DNA from 3 places in the Lysinibacillus sp. TE18511 genome. Region 3 is predicted to be linked to each of the others. Evidence: riboswitches for the same ligand, from Rfam matches in the RefSeq annotation. Region 3 holds a riboswitch; each other region holds the start of a gene.
What was found. A riboswitch is a leader RNA that binds a small molecule or an ion and turns the genes downstream of it on or off. The one in region 3 is predicted to bind cobalamin.
Positions count from the first base shown of each region.

Region 1 (4,278 bases), on a different contig from region 3:
TAGCTCTACAAATAAAGTGGGAAGTCGCCAAAGTCGTAGAACATAGCAGATCGATTGTACGGATGTTGTAAGAATTAAAAAATACAAACAGCTAATGCTGCCAAGTACGATGAAAAAAAGCTGCTGTGCTGTTTCTATACTCGCGCGCCCTACAAAAATTGTCCAACCGTTAATAGAAAACGACCAAATATGTGTAGGGAGAGTGCTTGTTGATGGGGCTATAGAAATTAATATTGATAGTAAACTAGAAAGTAAAAAAAATCCCGGTAGTAATAGCAGTTTTGCATAATATTTAACTGGGATTTTTGCGCTTAAAATGGTAAAAGCACTCATTACAATAAATGTAATGAGTGAAATTCGTTCATCTCTCATGATAAGCGACAATAATAGTAGTCCTATGGATAACGTCATTTTTTCTAGCGGATGAACAGACGCTAGCTTATTCAAATAAGCATACTTATCTATGAGTAACATATCGTTTAACCTTCTTTATGTTTGCCGCGCATAAAGCCGATGAAATAGCCGATAAATCCAGCGCCGATAGCAGCTTGTAGAGCGAATAATAAGCTTTCAATTTCACCACTTGGTGGCTCCCAAATGCTTTCAAACCATGGTTCGTAGTCAGCGTTAATTTCACCAATTGCTGCTTCCGCTTGGCCATCAGCACCCTCAAATTCTGCACCCTTTTGGATAAATAGAGGAATGATAGCTAGAAACACAACAATTGCCAAGAGCAGTAAATTTTTTTTCATTTTAGTGTGCCTCCTTAGCTGAGAAAACACGTAATGCTTTTAGTTCGCTCACATTATATTTTTTCAAGAAATTCATAACGATCACTGTTAAAATTCCTTCACTTACCGCGAGCGGAATTTGTGTTATTGCAAAAATACCAGCAAATTTTGTGAATGATGCCATAAACCCTCCTACTTCAGAAGGGAAGGCAAGAGCTAATTGTACAGATGTAACAACATATGTACCTAAGTCACCAAGCATTGCTGCTAAAAAGACAGCTACTGAAAATGATAGCCCCATTTTTTGTGCGCCCTTAAATACAGAGTAAGCAATAATAGGACCAACAATTGCCATGGAAAATGCATTTGCCCCTAATGTTGTAAGCCCACCATGTGCTAAAAGTAAAGCTTGGAATAATAAAACGATTGTCCCGATCACACTCATAGCTAGTGGTCCAAAAAGAACAGTCCCAAGTCCAACTCCTGTCGGATGCGAGCAGCTCCCCGTTACAGAAGGGATTTTTAAGGCTGATAATACAAAGGTGAAGGCACCGGATAAACCTAGTATCATTTTTGTTTCAGGATTTTCATCAATGGTTTTACGAATAGAGCGTAATCCTAAAATAATAAATGGAATCGATAAGACCCACCAAAAAATTGCCCATTCAATCGGCAAAAAGCCCTCCATGATATGCATAGCAAATGCACGATTTGGCACAAATAAAAATGCCAGCAAGAAATAACTAAGCTTCCAAGGTGAGAATTTCAAAATCTCTCCTCCTAACATTATATTTTTCGAATGTAGCGTGCGAACGATATCAATTTCGCCTTGGCGTAATTGCGTTCGAGGCTTTATTTTCATTCAGGAGGTGTTTTGGCTATATCTGTAAACATCTACCACCATGAGATGGAGTCTCTTCTGAATGAAAATAAAAAGCACTTCTCCGACTTTGGAAAAGTGCATAGCTAAAAGAGGCAAATAAAATTTTAATCTGCTAAGCCGCACACCTATCCTCGTAGGTTGAAACGATCACATATTTTTCGGCAGGTCTCCTGGCTTTAGTTCAACGTTTTATAGGCCTTCCCATCCTTTGGACAGTGACATGATCTATAAAACTCCCTAGTACAGTGGCGGGACCGCGCCGGACTTGAACCGGCTTCCCTTTTAAGCGAAATGGTATACACTTCGCACCGAAAAAGAATGAAGTTGTGAGATTTCACGACAAAGTGTAACATGAATTTCCACATATATGCTATACTTTTTATAAAAATTTTAGAATTAAAGGTCAATGTCGAAAATTCAGATAAATACAGATAAAAATTTCGCGTTTTCTCTGAATTTTTAATAAAAATGTCACAATTTGAGAAAGAAATATTGAAATTTTTAAAAATTAAGATATGATAGAGACAGTTTTCTATTACATAAAAAGTACAATTTCATATAAAACATCAATAAGTGCTTGAATATTTTCGAGATAATAGGGAAATCGGTGAAAATCCGATACAGCCCCCGCTACTGTAATAGCTGATGAAATCGCAAATGCCACTAGTGAAAACTTAGGAAGGCGCGAAAGTAAAAGGATGCTTAAGTCAGGAAACCTGCTTATTGTGATGATGCATGCAAACTTTTCGGAGGGAGAAGTTGAAGCGAGAGCGAGTAGCTGTATATATTCGTTTTTTATTTAGCTTCTACAAAACCTTTACTCTTCGTCTAGAGTAAAGGTTTTTCTTTTTCCTAAAAGCAAATGAGGGGAGAACAACAATGACAACTTGGAATTTAGAGGGGATGAAAACGCATCTTTTTATTTGCAATGGCAGTAGCTGTATGAAAAAAGATGCAGAGGAAATTACACAGGCAATCCGTGATGAAATACAAATGCAAGCGCTTGATCAGGACATACATACGACTAGGACACGCTGTAATGGTAGATGTAAGGATGCATGTGTTGTTATCGCTTATCCTCAGGGGAATTGGTACCGTGTGCCGACTACAGAGCATGCGCGGGCACTCGTACAAGATTTAAATCATGAAGCATTACAAAATGAGCATGTCTTTACATTGCGTGAAGGTTCGTTACAGCGTACAGCACAAACAACAGCCATTAAAGGCATTGAAAAGGTGAAAGAGGGGTAACAAAATGGCGCAAAAAGGAAAGATTTTCGTAGTTGGTTTTGGACCTGGGGATTTTAAACATATTACGACTCGTGCTGTTGAGGCACTTCAACAAAGTGATATGATCATAGGCTATAAAACATATGTTGAGCTTATTCAGGATTTAGTTAGTGCAAAGTCAATTGTTAGTACTGGTATGACAGAAGAAGTTTCACGTGCACAAGAAGCAGTGCGCCAAGCAGAGGCAGGAAGTATCGTATCGGTTATATCGAGCGGTGATGCTGGCGTTTATGGCATGGCAGGCTTAGTATATGAAGTTTTAATTGAGCTAGGCTGGACGGAAGCAACTGGTGTTGAGGTAGAGATTGTTCCAGGTATTTCTGCTATCAATTCATGTGCAAGTTTACTAGGTGCTCCGATTATGCATGACGCCTGTACGATTAGTTTAAGTGACCACTTAACACCTTGGAATTTAATTGCAAAGCGAGTAGAAGCAGCGGCAATGGCTGATTTCGTTATTGCTCTTTATAACCCAAAAAGTGGCCGTCGTACGAGACAAATCGTAGAGGCACAACGAATTTTATTAGAATATCGTTCTCCGGATACACCGGTAGGACTTGTGAAAAGTGCGTATCGTGAACGTCAGGAAATTACGATGACGACTTTAGCAGAAATGCTAGAACATGATATTGGCATGCTAACAACTGTTGTTATCGGGAATTCATCAACGTTCTTCTATGACAATAAAATGATTACGCCACGTGGTTATCAGCGCAAATATACACTCGGCGATGAAAAACAACCGTTACGACCACATCAACGTCTAAAAGAAGAAAATGAACCATGGGCAATGAATCAAGAAACAGGGATGGCTCGTAATGATTTTGCGACAGATCCCAATGCAAATCGTATTAAGCCCAGTTTAGCCATAACATCAGAACCAAAGCCTAAAAAAAAGTCATCACTTGAAATGGCGACATCAGCACTAGCAATGGTGAAGGGAACAAGTGCAGTGAGGGTAACACCGAAGCTTGTTCAACAAAAAATGGAATCCATTTTTGAATTAGCTGTGAGTCCAGGAGTAGCTAATAAGTTCTTTACTCCTCAACAAATGATGACGCTAGCAGAGGTAGTTGGAGAAGAAGGAACGATGGAGTATACACCAGACCATCAAATTCATCTGAAAATTCCGACGACTGATCCTGCAGTGATTACAGCAAAGCTTCGAGAAGTTGGCTTTTTACTAGCACCGATTGGTGACGTGCTATCGTTAAAGGCTTGTGATTTCTGCTATGGAGAAAAGACTGATTCGATTCCTTATGCGGAAGAGATTCAAGAAAAGCTTGGTGGTATGTCGTTACCGAAAACGTTGAATATAGGTTTTAACGGCTGTGGTATGGCATGTTATCGAGCGGTATTTGATGATATTGGTAT
Region 1 covers NZ_JBSSFD010000009.1:95,050-99,327, forward strand. The annotation lists gene cbiQ (cobalt ECF transporter T component CbiQ) at 1-474, opposite strand, end outside; gene ACVWXS_RS09245 (energy-coupling factor ABC transporter substrate-binding protein) at 480-752, opposite strand; gene ACVWXS_RS09250 (energy-coupling factor ABC transporter permease) at 754-1,518, opposite strand; cobalamin riboswitch at 1,758-1,942, opposite strand; cobalamin riboswitch at 2,169-2,352, shown strand; gene ACVWXS_RS09255 ((2Fe-2S) ferredoxin domain-containing protein) at 2,494-2,865, shown strand; gene cobJ (precorrin-3B C(17)-methyltransferase) at 2,870-4,278, shown strand, end outside.
Region 1: linked by a shared signal. The riboswitch ahead of ACVWXS_RS09255 ((2Fe-2S) ferredoxin domain-containing protein) and the one ahead of ACVWXS_RS20355 (ABC transporter substrate-binding protein) in region 3 are both predicted to bind cobalamin.

Region 2 (4,278 bases), on a different contig from region 3:
GGATCGACAAAGATTAATGAAATTGACACTCGTTGCCATGGTAGCGGCAATTTGTGCAGTTGGGGCAGTTATTAAAATTCCAACACCATTTATTACAACTGCTGCGCTGGACGCTGCTCCTGCATTTTTGAGCGTTGTATTTTTATCTCCGGTATTGGCTGGGGTTGCAGGGGCAATTGGGCATTTTATTACGGCCTTAACTTCTGGCTTCCTACTTGGACCACTCCATATTATTATCGCAGTAGAGATGTTTATCGTTGTATGGATCTTCGGAGTGATGCATAAAAAAGGAATGCATTTCTGGAAATGGCCTGTGGCACTGATTTTAAATGGCGTTGTGGCACCATTACCGTTTTACTTTATCATTAGTCCGGCATTTTATTGGGCATCTCTTACTAGTCTTCCGTTGGCAACACTAATTAATTTAGTCATCGTTGCAGTTGTAATGCCAATTTTATCTAAAGTATTTGTGCGTAAGGCAGGGCGATTACATTGAGAAATGCCATAAAAGTAGGTGAGCTGATTGCTACAACAGATAATGCCGCAGCCATTGGTGAAAAGACACAAGATGTTGTGTCTGCCTCAGATCAACTCACGGCATACTTGACAGCACGTGTTACTTTTTTAGAGCAGCTTGCCGCAAATGCTTTACCTACACATGTCCTACTCGCTAATTTTTCAGGGGATGCGGCATGGTCTCGTTATGTGGCGGGTATTCAACAAGTTTTTGATGAAGCTGGTCTTATTTGTCCACAAATAGACGGTAGCACTGAGTCCAATATGCCGACTGTACAATCTGGTTTGTCCATAACGATGCTTGGTGAACAGCAGCAACGCACACCATATAAGCATGAACAGCTAATTTGGTATACATATGGACTGCCGCTTGTTGGCAATGAAGTCCTTGCACAGCCTGAGGATGTTGCCCAGCTACAGCCTATTTTTCAGGCATGGAAAGAGGAAATTGTACAGCAAGTTTGGCCAGTTGGATCAAAAGGTTTGCAAGCAGAATTTACCCGTCTTTTTGGTAATCAACAGGTCAAAAGTTCGTTAAATGTTGAGAAAACGGCTGGTCCATGTGCAGTCATTTTACTCGGAATACATCCAGAAAAAGAGCAGCTGGCACAAAAAATCTTTCTTAGAAATTTTGAGAAACTACGTAAAACTGCATTGTAATTGGGCTTGCTTCGAGAAAAAGTAGTGCGTAAAAAAAATCAAGGGGCAAAACACCTATTGCAACAATAAACACAATATGTTAGATTTGTTTAGGAGTTAAAACACAATATATAGTATTTTGGACGAGCGGTACCAATGTGGTTTAAAAGGGAATTCGGAAAAAGAGTCATCTTATGCCGAAGCTGTCCCCGCAACTGTAAGTGCTGACAAATGATGAAGAGGCCACTGTTAACAATGGGAAGGTGATCATTTGGAGGAAGCATGAGCCAGGAGACCTGCCGATTTGTTCAAGACAGCGACACATTCTTCGGGGATTGAGAAGTGGAGGCGAGAGATTTGTTCACTTCTGTGTGTGCATGTCCTTCATTTCCATTTCCGATTTTACAGCGATCACGCAACCGATAGAGGATGCGTGATCGCTTTTTGTGTTGTCTGGAGAAAGAAAGGGAGAGTATGTGTATATGACAATTCAAATCGAACAGCAAATTGCTAAGCTAAAGAAAAGTTACACGGAGGATGAACTTGAAAGTTTTGTAAGGTTATCGGATCGATGGCTACGAAAAAATGACGATGCCACATTTGAGGCATGGGCGGATGCGATGATTTTACAAACGCTTAGCCTAATTGATGAAGAGGAGCCATATTGGACATTTGTTGCAGCGCAAATTTATTTAGAAAAATTATATGACCAGTTTGCAATGCGTCGCGGTGTTTCAGTAAAAGATGTTTATCAGGTGTTCCCAGCACAATTAGCACGCTATACAGAGGCTGGTTTGTATCATGAAAGTTTAACAACAAAATATAGTAAGCAGGAGCTTCAGGAACTTGCTACATATTTAGAACAAAGTCGAGATGAGTTATTTACATATATTGGCTTAAAAACATTGATGGACCGTTATGTTGTACGTGATTATACGAAAACACCTGTAGAGTTACCACAGGAACGTTGGATGGTCATTGCGATGACATTGATGCAGGATGAAACAGAAAATCGTTTACAAAAGGTGCGAGAGTCTTATTGGGCGATGAGTAATTTATATATGACTGTAGCCACTCCGACATTATCGAATGCAGGTAAAACGCATGGCCAGTTATCTAGCTGCTTTATCGATACAGTCGATGATAGTTTACAAAGTATTTATGACACGAATACAGATGTCGCAACATTATCGAAGTACGGCGGTGGTATTGGCGTTTATATGGGCAAAATTCGTAGCCGAGGCTCATCTATTAAAGGTTTTAAAGGTGCATCAAGTGGCGTATTACCTTGGATTAAACAGCTTAATAATACGGCAGTTTCAGTCGATCAGCTTGGTCAACGCCAAGGAGCTATTGCGGTCTATTTAGATGTTTGGCATAAGGACGTCTTTACGTTTTTAGATTTACGTTTAAACAATGGGGATGAGCGTTTGCGTGCCCATGATATTTTCACAGGATTATGCTTACCGGATTTATTTATGGAGACAGTTGAGGCACGTGGGGAATGGCATTTATTTGACCCACATGAAGTGCGAGAGGTCATGGGCTTCTCATTAGAAGATTTCTATGATGAGAAAAAAGGTGACGGCTCCTTCCGTACAAAATATGCAGAATGTATTGCCAATCCTTTATTAAGCCGTGAAGTCGTACCAGCGATCGATATTATGAAACGTATTATGCGCTCACAGCTTGAAACGGGCGTGCCGTTTATGTTTTATCGTGATGAAGTAAATCGTATGAATCCGAATAAGCATGAAGGGATGGTTTACTCAAGTAATTTGTGTTAATAGTAGCACCTTCAATCAGAAATGGTTGTCGAAAACTCCGTTAAACGGGGAAAGTCACAATGTGATAACCCACCGTGCTAAATCTTTTGATTAAATATACTATGTTTCATATAATAGAACAAATATTCTGTTTTAGGGGTGATCGATATTTCTAAAGCATATGGGTTCATATATGTAACAATAAATAAAGTAAATGGCAAAAAGTATATTGGAAAATGTATTTATGATCGTATAAATAACTGGGAAAATTATTTAGGATCAGGAGTATATTTAAAGAGAGCCATAAAAAAATATGGTAAAGAAAATTTTGAGAGAAAAATAATTTGTAATGCGTATTCCGATGAAGAATTGAATCAATTAGAAGAGTTTTATTTAAATTATTTTGATGTTGTTAATTCTACTGAATTTTACAATATTAAACTAACTTCTATTGGTGGAGATGTTTTCACTTTTCATCCAAATAAAGAAGCAATTAGAAAACAAAGAATTGAGCAAATGACTGGAGAAGGAAATCATCAATTTGGAAAAGCTAAAACGAAGAAAATGATAGATTCAGTGAAAAAAGCCAATTCTAAACGAGTAGTAATTGATGGTGTGCAGTATGATTCAGTTACAATTGCTTCAAAAAAATTGAGTATTGGAATTAGCACAATAAATTACAGATTAAATTCGGTTAACTTTCCAACATATGAACGATTAATGCCGAAAAAAGAACATAAAATTAGTGGATATAAATGCAAAGTTGGAAATCAAGTTTTTGATTCCATTACTGAGGCAGCAAAGTTTTATGGTATTTCAACTCATGCAATGAGGTATCGCATGAACTCTCAAAATTTCCCTGACCATGTTTTTATTAATCAAAAGTAAAAGCCTAACGACTATCGAAAGCATAGCTCATTGAAAAACATGAGTGAAGAAGCGAGTAGAGTACCCCTCAAGCGAGGCCCGATATAGGGATAATTCATAAAGGGAAAAGCGGAGCATCCTACAGGTAGAGCTAAGGATGATGATATAGTCTCCTCTGTATAGTGATATACAGCAGTTCATAAGAGAACGGATTAGGTTTAGCGAACCTAGTTGAAGAAAAGGACAGAAATATTCCAAAATATGTCAGCTACTGAATTTGAGTCAATTACCCTAGAGGATGATGTCATCGTTACGCGTCGTAAGCCTGGAGATTTCGTTGTATGTAACTTATCATCTATTAATTTAGGCAGAGCTGTACCGGCTGGTGTTCTAGAACGATTGATCCCGGTGCAAGTACGTATGCTAGATAACGTTATTGCTCTAAATACAATTCCAGTAAAACAAGCAGAACGTACGAACTTACGCTACC
Region 2 covers NZ_JBSSFD010000020.1:50,061-54,338, reverse strand. The annotation lists gene ACVWXS_RS15195 (ECF transporter S component) at 1-496, shown strand, start outside; gene ACVWXS_RS15200 (hypothetical protein) at 1-75, shown strand, start outside; gene ACVWXS_RS15190 (hypothetical protein) at 493-1,176, shown strand; cobalamin riboswitch at 1,287-1,474, shown strand; partial or broken gene ACVWXS_RS15185 (ribonucleotide reductase N-terminal alpha domain-containing protein) at 1,638-2,939, shown strand; gene ACVWXS_RS15180 (GIY-YIG nuclease family protein) at 3,081-3,809, shown strand; partial or broken gene ACVWXS_RS15175 (ribonucleoside-diphosphate reductase subunit alpha) at 4,032-4,278, shown strand, end outside.
Region 2: linked by a shared signal. The riboswitch ahead of ACVWXS_RS15185 (ribonucleotide reductase N-terminal alpha domain-containing protein) and the one ahead of ACVWXS_RS20355 (ABC transporter substrate-binding protein) in region 3 are both predicted to bind cobalamin.

Region 3 (4,278 bases):
AATGTGTCTCAGTAAGTAGAGGGAGCTGTGAAATGAATTCTTTTATCCCAGTATCTTTTAAAGCAGAGCCAGAAAAACATAAAAAGGCCTTTTCCTGTTTAATCATCGCTTGTATATGAGTAAGGCAGTTAACGCTATCCAACGTCTCGTTAAGAAAAGCATCGAGAAGCTGCTCATCACGCTCAGCAAGCCACTCCATCATGTGATTGGAAACATATTCAGTACGGAGCGGTTCATCTACTAATAGTACATCCTTAGAGCAATCTTTTTGAAGCTGTGTCATAACGGCTTCGATATCTGCACCTTCACGATCTATTTTGTTGATAAAGAAGAAGGTAGGGACATGATACTTGCGTAAAAGTTGCCACACGGTTTCAGTATGACCTTGTACTCCTTCGACCGCACTAATAACAATGATGGCATAATCCATAACACGAATAGCACGTTCCATTTCTGGCGAAAAATCGACGTGCCCAGGTGTATCGATTAACGTATATGTATCGTTTCCAATCGTCATGCGACCTTGTTCCGCAAAAATAGTAATGCCTCGCTGACGCTCTAGTTCGTGATTATCTAGAAATGTATCTCGATGATCAACTCGACCACGGGCTTGAATACTGTTTGTATGGAATAGTAACTGCTCAGAAAATGTTGTTTTTCCTGCATCAACGTGAGCGAGTACACCAATTGTTTTATGCATAAAAAATCCTCGTTTCTATTTTTCGTCCATTATCATTGTAACAGAAATAAAATAAAGTAAAGACTACTAATCAGTGGGGGTTTCGTCACCTCAACTGGATAGAGAAACACCCTGTTGCCCCAAAGCAATCGGGCATTTCCGGGCTGTTAATCTCCCGCTAAACTTCTTGGCTAACTGCTAGTTATGTGGGATAAAAATATTTCATGTAAAATAGTTAGTGTTTATGTCGAAATAGTGCTACTATATTCATAACAATTATTTTTTGATTTTTTCGAGAGATTGCGAACATAAATTTCTTCTGCTAGTCTAGCAATAACATTCATAACAAAATAATAGATGTGTTGGTGCAAATGATTTGTCATTTGCTTAAAAGGGAAATCGGTGCGAATCCGATGCTGTCCCGCAACTGTAAATGGGGAGTCTATACAAGATGCCACTGTAGCCATGCTATGGGAAGGGGTATAGATGATGAACCTAAGCCAGGATACCTGCCAATATGTAATCTTTGCTTAAACCACGAGGATGGGGCTAGTGAATAGGTTGTAAAACCCATCTTTCACTATGCGAACCTCTTGGAAACAAGGGGTTTTTTTTATGCCCTTTTTACCTTATGTTCAGCGAATGTGGATTCGGTAAGGAGTTCTTAGGGGATGTTAGCCTAAAACCATCACATCCATGCGATAACGGCTAACTGACCTGCATCGGTAAAAACGCCACGTCCTGTGGCATTACCGAAATGACCGACATCGTGTTGGCCCTCGTGCAGGCCTAAGCACAAAGCCGAATCCGGACGCAATTATGCCGAGGTATAATTGATCATTCAGTAGCGAGGAAGTCAAGCGATTTCTTTCTATATATTTAACATCAAAGGAGACGAGGACATGAAGAAATGGAAAAGATTGTGGCTTGTCTTTGCGATAGCATTGATCGCTATACTTAGCGCGTGTAATGCAAAGGACAAACCAGAATCGGCTGCACAAGGGGAGAAGGTAGAGCCTTCACAAGCTGAAAAGACAGAGATAACGATTGAAAATAATGGAACAACACAAGTATATAAGGAAGCACCAAAAAAAGCGATTAGCTTAAATCAACATGTAACAGAAATTATGTTAGCGTTAGGCTTAGAAGATTCAATGGTAGGTACCGCCTATTTAGATGACAATATTTACGAGCCCTTACAAGCTGCCTACGATAAAGTGCCTGTGTTAGCTAAACAGTATCCTTCAAAGGAACAGGTTATTGATGCAGAAGCAGACTTTTTATACGGAGGTTGGAAAAGCGCCTTTGGAGAGAAAGGTGTTGGTACACAGGAAGAGCTTGAGGCATTAGGGATTCACACTTATTTACATACAGCCTCAAGTATGACGAAACCAACTTTAGAAGATATTTTCACAGATATCCGAAATATCGCAAAAATATTCCGTGTTGAAGATCGTGGAGATGCTTTAATTGCACAAATGACCAAAGATGTAGAGGCTGTACGTACAAAATTACCACAAAATGGGGAAGAACTGCGTGTATTAGTGTTTGATAGTGGTGATAAAGATGTCCTTACTGCTGGACAAAACTTTATGAATGAGCTTGTGACGATTGCTGGTGGTAAAAATATTTTTGGCGATGTGGAATCAGGATGGACTACGGTATCAAAAGAAGATGCAATAGAGCGTAATCCAGAAGTCGTTGTTGTTGTTGATTATGGAGAAACAACGGCGGAACAAAAAATTAATTTCTTAAAAAATGATCCTGCCTTAAAAGAAATAGAAGCCGTTAAAAATGAACGCTTTGTGATCTTACCACTTTCTGCTGCATCTGAAGGGGTTCGTGCTGCAGAAGCTATTCAAATTTTAGCAAAAGGCTTCTATCCTGAAAACTTTTAGACAAAATAAGGAGCTAGCGACTTGCTAGTTCTTTTTTATAAGGAGAGTTATAAATGAATGCATTTTGTAAAAATATACCGGACAAAACATTTGAAAAGCTAAATCATAATGGAGAGTTTACATGTCTTGCAGTTAGCCCAGGTATTATTAATAAGCATTATACCCCTGCACAATTTCAAACAATTGCAAAGGTTGTAGGGGAAACTGGTGCAATCAAATACTCCGCCTCTTACAGTATATTAGTATCTATTCCGACAGTAGATGTAGCAGATACAACTAAGGAGCTACAAGACGCTGGTCTGTATGTAACAACAAAGAAAGGACCAATTGTTGCGATGAAGGCCTGTGATTTCTGTGATGGTGATAAGATGGAGGCAGCACCGATTACTCAACAGCTATATCATTCATTAGAAGGAATAGCGGTCCCTACAAGATTACGTTTAAACGTAAATGGCTGTGCCTCTGCCTGCTACAATCCAGTATATGATGATATTGGCCTTGTTTATCAAAAAGATAGCTTTGATGTCTATTTAGGGGCGGTGCCAATGGGGGCAAAAGCACAAGCTGGGACGCTATTTGCTAAAAGGGTGGCAGTTGACCGTATTGAAAGTTTTCTTCATGAAATCATTCGACTCTATAATGAGCATGCTCGTCCGAATGAACCTTTTTATAAATTTTATCGTAGAACAAATTCTGCTGATTATTGGAAAATGTAAAAAAAGTGATGTTAAAACACACTTTTTTGAGTTTTGGACCATCCTTTTGTTACTTCTATTGGAATATTCGAGCCAACTTTCATGGTATTTTTGACAATAATCCAGCACCAATATGTTAATCTCCTCGTGAAGCTATTTCTCACGTCTTAGTAATAGGAGACCGTTTAGGTAAAAATTTCTTATTTTGAAATAAATTATATCTGTAGCTCTTTGTAATTATTGCGAAGCAGCTACTTTTTTTTCAGTGTATGTTTTTAAACATCTCATATAAGTAATAACGCGGCCAAATTTAAAAATTTTCTGTTTATAAGCAGGAATAATACTTAGGGCGTCGAAATATTGTACTATGTAATGCAATTAACAAAAAGGGGCGGGAAAATATGACATCCAAACAAGGGATTAAACCGGAAGATCTATATCAATTAAAATCAGTGGCAGATCCACAAGTATCACCTGATGGAACAGAGGTTGTATATGTGGAGACTCATATCAACGACAAGAAAAAAGACTATGTGTCTAATTTATATTACATAAACTTGGATGAAAAAATTCCTCAACAATGGACATTTGGTGAAGATAAAACAAATTCACCTATTTGGTCTCCAGATGGCAGTAAAATCGCGTTTGTGTCAACGAGAAATGGCAAGCCACAAATTTTTGTGCTTTCTAAAACGGGCGGAGAGGCGAAGCAAATTACTCATTGTAAAAACGGTGCGACATCACCTATTTGGTCGCCGTGTGGCAAGAAATTAGCCTTCTCTGTAAAGCTTGGTAAAAATGAAAGCATTGATGATAAAGCTGAACCTGATAAGAAAGAAGACAAAGAACTAAAACCACTTGAAATCGAAAAGATGAAACATAAGTCAGATGCAGCTGGATTTCTGGATATGGAGCAATTTACTCAAATTGCAATCGTCAATCTTGAATCTGGGGAATTAGAGCTGATGACGGAAGGAAAAGATCATTTCCAGCTTGGTACATGGTC
Region 3 covers NZ_JBSSFD010000037.1:12,667-16,944, forward strand. The annotation lists gene ACVWXS_RS20350 (GTP-binding protein) at 1-700, opposite strand, end outside; cobalamin riboswitch at 1,026-1,210, shown strand; gene ACVWXS_RS20355 (ABC transporter substrate-binding protein) at 1,582-2,577, shown strand; gene ACVWXS_RS20360 (precorrin-3B methylase) at 2,631-3,293, shown strand; gene ACVWXS_RS20365 (S9 family peptidase) at 3,674-4,278, shown strand, end outside.